2 regions of the Variovorax sp. PDC80 genome follow, and region 1 is predicted to be linked to the other one. Evidence: riboswitches for the same ligand, from Rfam matches in the RefSeq annotation. Region 1 holds a riboswitch; the other holds the start of a gene.
The links. A riboswitch is a leader RNA that binds a small molecule or an ion and turns the genes downstream of it on or off. The one in region 1 is predicted to bind thiamine pyrophosphate.
Positions count from the first base shown of each region.

Region 2: another riboswitch for thiamine pyrophosphate. It lies ahead of thiC (phosphomethylpyrimidine synthase ThiC); the one in region 1 lies ahead of BM109_RS06190 (purine-cytosine permease family protein).

Region 1 covers NZ_FOWG01000002.1:126,017-130,639, forward strand. The annotation lists gene BM109_RS06180 (FAD-dependent oxidoreductase) at 1-795, opposite strand, end outside; gene thiD (bifunctional hydroxymethylpyrimidine kinase/phosphomethylpyrimidine kinase) at 840-1,694, shown strand; gene BM109_RS06190 (purine-cytosine permease family protein) at 1,633-2,973, opposite strand; TPP riboswitch at 3,050-3,152, opposite strand; gene BM109_RS06195 (adenylate/guanylate cyclase domain-containing protein) at 3,255-4,623, shown strand, end outside.
Region 2 covers NZ_FOWG01000008.1:410,101-414,723, reverse strand. The annotation lists gene BM109_RS24240 (M48 family metallopeptidase) at 1-630, shown strand, start outside; gene thiC (phosphomethylpyrimidine synthase ThiC) at 1,263-3,143, opposite strand; TPP riboswitch at 3,230-3,335, opposite strand; gene BM109_RS24225 (YchJ family protein) at 3,403-3,849, opposite strand; gene BM109_RS24220 (hybrid sensor histidine kinase/response regulator) at 3,922-4,623, opposite strand, start outside.

The DNA.
Region 1 (4,623 bases):
CGACTCGATCTCGGTCGCGCCGATCACGAACAGGCCCTCGGGCTTGGGCGCGATGTAGAGCGGATAGCGCGGATGCACGAGCCGCGTGGGTCGCGCCAGCGTCACGTCGGGCGCATGCACGCGGATCACCTCGCCGCGCACGCCGCGCAGCGCGTTCCACTGCGGCCGGGCACCGAGGCCGCGGCAGTCGATCAGCCAGTCGGGCTGGCCTGGCGCGCCGGGCGCGAAGTCCTCGGGCGCGCGCGGCGACTGCCAGTGCAGCGTGACCTTGTCGTCGGCCTGCAAGGTCGCGAGCAGCGCGGCCAGCAGCGCGCGGTTGTCGAGCTGGCCTTCGCCGGGCAGGAACAGGCCGCTGGTGAAGCGCCGGCCCAGCGAAGGCTCGAGCGCCTCGATGCCCGCGCCATCGAGCGTGCGCATCGGCGCCAACTCGGGCACCTGCGTGCCGGTGTGGGCCAGCACGCGCGCGAGCCGCGCGGCCTCGTTCGCATCCTGCCGGTGCCACAGCACCAGCGTGCCTTCGCGCTGGAAGAACACCGGCCGCGCCAGCGGTGCGAGCAGCTCGGGCCAGCGCGACAGCGCGTGGTGGCCCATGCGCACCAGCGGTACCGGCGCCACCGCCGACTCGGCCAGCGGCGCGAGCATGGCCGCGGCCACGCGCGCGGCCGCGCCTTCGGCCTCGGCACTGCCGGCCTCGTGGAGGTCGACGCGGCAGCCGGCCCGCGCGAGCGTCACGGCCATCAGCCGGCCCATGAGGCCCGCGCCGAGGATCGCCACCGATCGGAAGGGCAGCTTCATCGCCATGCTCCTTGCGCCTTCGAATCGCGTCGATAATTTTCGGCATGACCCAAGGACCCACCCAGCGCTATGCGCGCGTGCTCTCGATCGCCGGCTCCGACAGCGGCGGCGGTGCCGGCATCCAGGCCGATCTCAAGACCTTCGCGGCCCTCGGCTGCTACGGCATGACGGCCATCACGGCGCTCACCGCGCAGAACACGCTCGGAGTCACGGGCATCCACGGCGTGCCGCCGGCCTTCCTCAAGGCACAGATCCAGGCCGTGGTCGAGGACATCGGCGTCGACGCGGTCAAGCTCGGCATGCTGCATGCGCCCGAGGTGGTCGAGGTCGTGGCCTGGGCCATCGACCACTACCGACTGCCGAACGTGGTGCTCGACCCCGTGATGGTGGCCACCAGCGGCGACCGCCTGATCGCGGCCGAGACGGTGCAGGTGCTGGTGCGCGAACTGTTCCCGCGCGCCGCGGTGATCACGCCCAACCTCGACGAGGCGGCCCTGCTGATCGGCCATGCGATCGACGGCATCGGCGCGCTCGACGGCGCGGCCGACGAACTGCTGGCGCTCGGCGCGCGCGCCGTGCTGCTCAAGGGCGGCCACCTGCCGGGCAGCGAGGTGGTCGACGTGCTGTTGCAATCCAGTGGCGAGCGCACGCGCCTGGCCTCGCGCCGCATCGAGAGCCGCAACCTGCACGGCACCGGCTGCACGCTGTCGTCGGCCATCGCCGCGCACCTGGCACTGGGCGCTGCGCTGCCCGAGGCGGTGGAGCGCGCGCGCGCCTACATCCTCGGCGCGATGGCGGCCGCTGTCGACGTGCAGGTCGGTGCCGGTCATGGCCCGCTCAACCACGGCTTTGCGCCAGTGCCGACGCAGCGCCTGCCGCTGCGATCTTCGGCCGGCTGAGCCAGGCCAGCACGAAGGTCAGCGCCAGCGTCGGCAGCGCCGAGCCGAACTGCGGCGCCCACTTCGCGAGCGCGTGGTAGGCCGCGATGCCCGCGATCCAGATCAGCGCCGCCGCCAGGTCGACCTTGGGGCGCGCGCCGGCCGGCGCCACCGCGCGGCCGCCGCCCAGCCGCCCGAGGATCACGCCATAGAGCGGCACGAACACCGAGCTCAGCAACAGCAGGAAGGGCTCGAGCGTGTGCATCGGCAGCACCAGCGCGAGCGCGATGCACAGCACGGCCAGCAGCAGGCCCCAGCGCTTCACGCTCCAGCGCGGCAGCAGGCTGTGGGTGGAGACCGAGCCCGAGTAGACGTCGCCATAGGCGTTGTCGAGCTCGTCGATCAGGATCAGGCCCAGCGCCACCAGCCCGCCCTGCGCCAGCAGCAGCGCCGTGACCAGGCTGGTGCCGGGCTCGGCCACGCTGACCACCATCACGCCCAGCGCATAGCACCAGATGTTGGCCAGCGCATAGCCGATCCAGGTGCCGCTGAAGGCGCTGCCCAGTCCGCCCGCGCTGCGCTTGCCGTGGCGCGCATAGTCGGCCACCAGCGGCAGCCACGACACCGGCATCGCGATCACGAGGTCGAGGGCGCCGAACATGCCCATGCTGCCGTCACCCGGGCGCGACCAGAAGGCATCGAAGCCCTTGGCATGCAACTGGGTTGCGAACTGCCAGCTGAGCCACAGCAGCGACAGCACCACCAGCGGGAGCCCGAAGCGGCTCACGAAGCGCCGCACCAGTTTCACCATCGAGCCCGCGAGCAACGCCAGCAGCACCGCGCCCCACAGCAGCGTGGTCGCCACGCCGCCCCAGGCGCTGCCCAGCCATGGCCCGGCCACCGACTGGCCGATGGCCTGCGTGCCCTCGCGCATGATCACCAGCTCGAAGGTGGTCCAGCCCACCAGCTGCACGATGTTGAGCAGCACCGGCAGCCGCGCGAAGGCGCTGCCGTAGGTGGCATGCATCAGGCCCGCGCTGGCCAGGCCGCTCTCGCAGCCCAGGCGCGCGGTCCAGGCCAGCAGCGCGGCGCCGAGGCACGACCCCAGCGCGATCGCGATCGCCGCGTCGCGCGTGCCCACGGCCGGCACCAGGTAGGCGCCGATCTGCATCACCAGCAGGCCCACGCCCAGGCTGAACCAGAGCGAGGCATGGTCGTGCCAGCCGAAGACGCGCTGCGACGCCGGCAGCGGTGTCAGCGCCTCGTTGGCGAGAGGGTTCGATGTGTCGTCGTGTGCCATCCGTTTTGCTCCGGGCAAAAGGTTTGGCAGGTGGGCGAGGCTCCAGCGGCACGGCTGGCACGCGAGAGAACGTGACAGGCCGCCGGACCAGCTTCCCTGCGCGAGGATTACCTCAATCAGGTTCAAAGGGACTTTCTCAGCCGGGACGGCAAGCCGACCCAACACCCCTAGCGAACCGCCATTTTAGGCCCGTCGCGGCGTACCGGGGGCATTCCTCGAAGTCCGGGACAATCCGCGCCACGACGAACGAGGCGCGCACGAGCGCGCCGAAAGGGAATGACATGGCAGAAGCTGCGATACCGCCGGACTCCACGGATGCCACCCGGCCGTCCGCGGCCGCGACCCGCCTGCGCCGCTTCCGGGTCGATGTCGGCACCATCATCTGCGCCGTCGCGCTGGTCCAGTCGCTGCTGCTGGTGGCGCTGGGCTACTGGGGCGCGCAGCGGCTGGTGTCGCGCGTCGGCGAGTCGGCGCACAAGGTGAGCCACGACCGCATCGAGGACAACGTGCTGGCCTTCCTCGCCAAGACCCAGGCGGTGGTGCACGCCGTCGGCGATTCGCCGAGCCTGCATCCGCTGGGCGAGGACGGCGAGCGCAGCGCCGAGATGCTGTGGACCCTGCTCGAGGAAGCCACCGAGCTCGACAGCCTCGGCGTGGCCAGCGACGACGGCCATCTGCTGATGGCCGAGCGCTACCCGGTGTCGGCGATCCGTCAGGTGGTGCGCGATCCGGCCTTCAGCACCGAGACCTGGGAATACAAGCGCTCGGTCGACATCGAGGGCGGCGATCCGCGCCAGCGCTTCGCGACCACGCGCATCGAGTCCTTCCGCAGCGACCACGACGCCACCGAACGCGACTGGTACCGCGAGGCGCTGGCGCGGAAGGCGCCGGTGTGGACGCCACCGTTCCACCTGGCCGACGGCGAGGAGCTCGGCGTGAGCTACGCCCAGCCGGCCGAGCGGCTCGACGACGAAGGGCGGCACCTGCAGTCGCTGGTGGTGGTCGGCCACCTGTCGCTGGGCCACCTGTCGACGCTGGTGCGCCAGTTCGGCAGCCGCGGTCCCGGCGAGAGCGTGCTGCTGAGCGACGACCACCACGTGCTCGCGCGCAGCGACCATCCCGATCCGGTGCGCGCGCTGCAATGGCCCGAGGGCGGCGTGCTCGGCGCGGTGCATGCCTACATGCTGGCCCACGGCATCTCGGAGAACGTGGAGGACGAGAGCTTCGTCGTCACCCACGCGGGCGAGCGCTACCGGGTCGAGTCCTCGCGCATCGGCCCCACGGGCTGGGAGCTGATCAGCTGGGAGCCCGAGGCCGCGCTGCTCGCCGGCGTGGAGCGCCTGGTGCGCTGGGGCCTGCTGCTGACCCTGGCCTTCCTGGCGTTCGCGCTCTTCATCTCGCTGCGGCTGTCGAAGCTGGTGACCGCGCCGATCGAGAAGCTGTCGCAGACCGCGCGCCGCATCGGCCGGCTCGAGCTCGACGACCTGCCGCAGCAGCCCAGCCGCGTGCTCGAGATCCAGCACCTGAACCAGGCGCTCGACGACTCCGCGCGCAGCCTGCGGGCCTTCAGCAAGTTCGTGCCGGTGCACCTGATCCGCCAGCTCGTGGCCGAGGGCCATGCGCTGGCACCCGGCGGCTCGCCGCGCCGCA
Region 2 (4,623 bases), on a different contig from region 1:
GCGCCGCGCTGGGTCGCGCTGCGCGACGTCGATGCCGCCGTCCGCGAGAAGAGCGACTGGATCCTGCGCAAGCTCGCCGAGACCCAGCAGCGCCACGCGCGCGTCGAGGCCACGCGCATCGACTGGAAGGACGGCGCGGGCTTTCCCTTCCTCGGCGAACCGGTGGTGGTGCGGCTCGATCCGAAGCATGGCTTCGAGGGCGTGGGCGGTGCGCTCGATGCGGGCGACGGCACCGGTCCGCGGCTGCTGCGCCTGGCGGTGGCGCAGAACGCCGAGCCGGCGCAGATCCGCGATGCGGCGCAGGCCTGGTTGATGCGGCAGGCACGCAAGCTGTTCATCGAGCGGCTCGATCACTTTGCGCCGCTGCTGGGGGTGCGGTGGGCGAAGCTGTCGTTGTCGAATGCGGCGACGCGGTGGGGGAGTGCGAGTGCGGATGGGTCGATTCGGCTGAACTGGCGGTTGATCCACTTTCGGTTGTCTGTGGTCGATTACGTGGTGGCGCATGAGTTGGCGCATCTGCGGGTGATGGATCACTCGCATCGGTTCTGGGAGACGGTGGAGAGCGTGGTGCCTGACTACGATGTGTTGAGGCAGCAGTTGAAGGATGAGGCTGTGCCTCGGTGGGGTTGAGCTTTTTGTTTAGGCTGTTGGCCGGGTCTCGCCCCGGCGGGCGAGTCACTTTCTTTTGCTTCGCCAAAAGAAAGTAACCAAAGAAAAGGCGACCCACTGTCTGCGACCCTCCGCTTCGCTGCGGGCAACCTGCGGTGCTCGCGTTTCGCGGGGTCTCGCAGAACTCGCTCCACTGCGTTCCGCTCAAACAGCTGCGAGCCCTTATCCGCGAAACGCTGCGCTCCTCGGCGCAGCCAGAGGGGTGGTTCGGGCCGTCGCTGCGCTCGGCCACCAAGACCCAACGGGCCGTCGCTTCGCTCGGCCTCGAAAGAAGACCCGGAGCGAAAGCATTCCTGCACCCCACACAAGGACGCGCCACGGCGCGTTGACTCTAGTCCCCTCTGGCTGTGCCGAGGAGCGCAGGAGAAAGCGGGATAAGGGCCGCAGCTGTTTGAGCGAAGCGAGTTCTGCGGACCCCCGCTTTCTCCGAGCACCGCAGGTTGCCCGTAGCGAAGCGGAGGGACACAGACAGTGGGGTCGCCTTTCTTTGCTTACTTTCTTTGGCGAGACAAAGAAAGTAAGTCGCCCGCCGGGGCGAGACCCGGCCAACGACCTAACCAACAGGCAAGAAGGCGACAACAAAAAGCAGCCCGTCAGACAGCCCGAATAGGGATATACATCTCCCCCCCACCCGCCACAAACTCCTTCGACTTCTCCTCCATCCCCTTCTCCACAGCCAACGCCTCGGCCACCCCCTTCGCAGCCGCATACTCCCGCACCTCCTGCGTGATCTTCATCGAGCAGAACTTCGGCCCGCACATCGAACAGAAGTGCGCCACCTTGCTCGAATCCTTCGGCAGCGTCTCGTCGTGGAATTCGCGCGCCGTATCCGGATCGAGCCCCAGGTTGAACTGGTCCTGCCAGCGGAACTCGAAGCGCGCCTTGCTCAGCGCATCGTCGCGCGAGCGCGCCCCCGGGTGCCCCTTCGCCACGTCCGCCGCATGCGCCGCGATCTTGTAGGCAATGATCCCCTGCTTCACGTCGTCGCGGTCGGGCAGCCCCAGGTGCTCCTTCGGCGTCACGTAGCACAGCATCGCCGTGCCGGCCCAGCCGATCATCGCCGCGCCGATCGCGCTCGCGATGTGGTCGTAGCCCGGCGCGATGTCGATCGTCAGCGGGCCCAGCGTGTAGAACGGCGCCTCGTGGCAGTGCTTGAGCTGCTCGTCCATGTTCGACTGGATCATGTGCATCGGCACGTGGCCCGGGCCTTCGATCATGGTCTGCACGTCGTGCTTCCAGGCGATCTGCGTGAGCTCGCCGAGGGTACGCAGCTCGGCGAACTGCGCCTCGTCGTTGGCATCGGCACCGCTGCCGGGGCGCAGGCCGTCGCCGAGCGAGAAGCTCACGTCGTAGGCCTTCATGATGTCGCAGATGTCCTCGAAGTGCGTGTAGAGGAAGCTCTCCTTGTGATGCGCGATGCACCACTTCGCCATGATCGAGCCGCCGCGCGAGACGATGCCGGTCATGCGGTCGGCCGTCAGGTGGATGAACGGCAGCCGCAGGCCGGCGTGGATGGTGAAGTAGTCCACGCCCTGCTCGGCCTGCTCGATCAGCGTGTCGCGGTAGATCTCCCAGGTCAGGTCCTCGGCCACGCCGCCCACCTTCTCGAGCGCCTGGTAGATCGGCACGGTGCCGATGGGCACGGGGCTGTTGCGCACGATCCAGTCGCGCGTGGTGTGGATGTTCTTGCCGGTCGACAGGTCCATCACGTTGTCGGCGCCCCAGCGGATCGCCCACACCAGCTTCTCCACCTCTTCCTCGATGCTCGAGGTCACGGCCGAGTTGCCGATGTTGGCGTTGATCTTCACCTTGAAGTTGCGCCCGATCGCCATCGGCTCCACCTCGGGGTGGTTGATGTTGGCGGGAATGATCGCGCGGCCGCGCGCCACCTCGTCGCGCACGAACTCGGGCGTGATGATGCGCGGGATGCTCGCGCCCATGGGGTTGCCGGCCACGCGCTTCGCGCGCTCCTCGTTGGCGAGGTACTCGGCCATCCACTCGCGCTTGCCGTTCTCGCGCAGCGCCACGTACTCCATCTCGGGCGTGACGATGCCGCGGCGCGCGTAGTGCATCTGCGTGACGTTGGCGCCCGACTTCGCGCGGCGCGGCGTGCGCTGCAGCGCCGAGGCGCCGGCGCGCAGCTCGGCCAGGCGCTGGGCATCGCGGTCCTCGTTCTTCGCGCCGTCGTCGAGCGCATGGTGCGTGCGCCCCTCGTAGCTCTCGGTGTCGCCGCGTTCGGCGACCCAGGCACCGCGCACGTCGGGCAGGCCACGGCGCACGTCGATCTCGACCTTCGGGTCGGTGTAGGGGCCCGAGGTGTCGTAGAGCGACACGGTCTCGCCGTTGGTGAGCTTCACGTCGCGCACCGGCACGAACAGGTCGGGCCTGCTGCCGGGGATAACGCACTTGTGCGACGCGGGGAAGGGCTCGCGCGTGAGCGAGAGCAGGGTGGTGAACTTGTCGGGGGCATTCATGCAGGGCACTCCTTGTGGATGGAAAGGGTGCTCCGCAATCGCTCGGTGGGCTGTGGGCGCCGTCTCGGGTGGAGGGACGGACCGAAGCCAGGGAGTGCAGCTCTTCTTACGCCGGTATGACCCGGATCAAGTTCGCGGGTCGGCAGCTTTGCCATCTCAGCACGCCACATGCGTGCACCCCGGAGCGGGGCCGATTGTGCGAGCGCCGGCCCTCGCCGTCAACCGCCCGCGTCAAGACGGCGCGCTTTCGCGCCGGGCTTCAGGCGCGCGCCTGCAGGTCGCCGTCGACGTAGTACCAGCGCGACAGGCCCTCGGCATCGGACTCGCGCACGAAGCGGCTGCGCTCGTGCAGCCGAGAAGCCGTGCCCGAGGCGCCGCGCTGGCGCGCGACGAACTCGACCTCGGCATGGTCGGCATCGCTCATCGAGCGGCCGCGCACGTCGAGCCCGAGCCAGCGCACGTCCGGCTCGAAGTCGAGCGAGGCCGGCCGCGTGCTCGCGTGCCAGGTGCCGAGCAGGTACTCGGCACGCTCGCGCACGAAGGCCGTATAGCGCGAACGCATCAGCGATTCGGCATCGGGCGCGGGGGTGTGCTCGAAGTCGTCGAGGTAGCGGCCGCAGCACATCGCGTAGGCGATGGGCTTGTCGCGGCGGTCGGTACGGCCGCAGGGGCAGGGTGCGGTGGAGGGATCGGGAACGCTGGGCATGGAGGCCCCTATTGGAACACCGTGCGGGCCCGGCCCTCCAGAGGGCAAGCCCTGGGGCCGCCGCGAGGGGGATCAGCGCGCCTCGGCCGGCCGCATGCTCTGCGCGATCGCCTCGCGCAGCGCCGGTGTGTCGGCCGGCTTGTAGATCAGCGCATAGCCCGCGCGCTCGACCTCGGCGCGGTTCGCGTGCGCGGTCTCGCCCGTGAGGATCACCACGTGGCGCGCCTTGCCCACCGCCTGCAGCGCCTGCGCGGCGGCCAGCCCCGAGAGCCCGCTGCCCAGGCGCAGGTCGCTGAGCATCAGGTCGAACACGCCGGCCTGCTGCAGCGCCTCGCGCGGATTGGCGGCCAGCGCCACCTCGTGGCCCCAGCCGCCGAGCAGCGAGCGCATGGCCTCGCGCACCGGCTGTTCGTCGTCGAGCACCAGGATGCGGATCGGCCCGCCGGTGGGGGGCGCTGCCTCCGGCGGCACCTCGGCGGGGGCCGCGCCCGGCAGCGGCGCCATCTGCTCGAGCACCAGCGAGAAGGTGCTGCCGCGCCCCGGCGCGCTGCGCAGCGCGATGCGCGCGCCCATCACCTGCGCCATGCTGGCCACCAGCGACAGCCCGAGGCCGAGCCCGCGGCTGCGGTCGCGCCCGGGGTTGTCGACCTGGAAGAACTCCTCGAACACCTGCTCGCGGTGCGCCGTGTCGATGCCCACGCCCGAATCGCGCACCTCGATGCGCCAGGCAGGTGCGGTGCCCGAGGGGCCGCCGCGCGTGCGCCGCGCGCACAC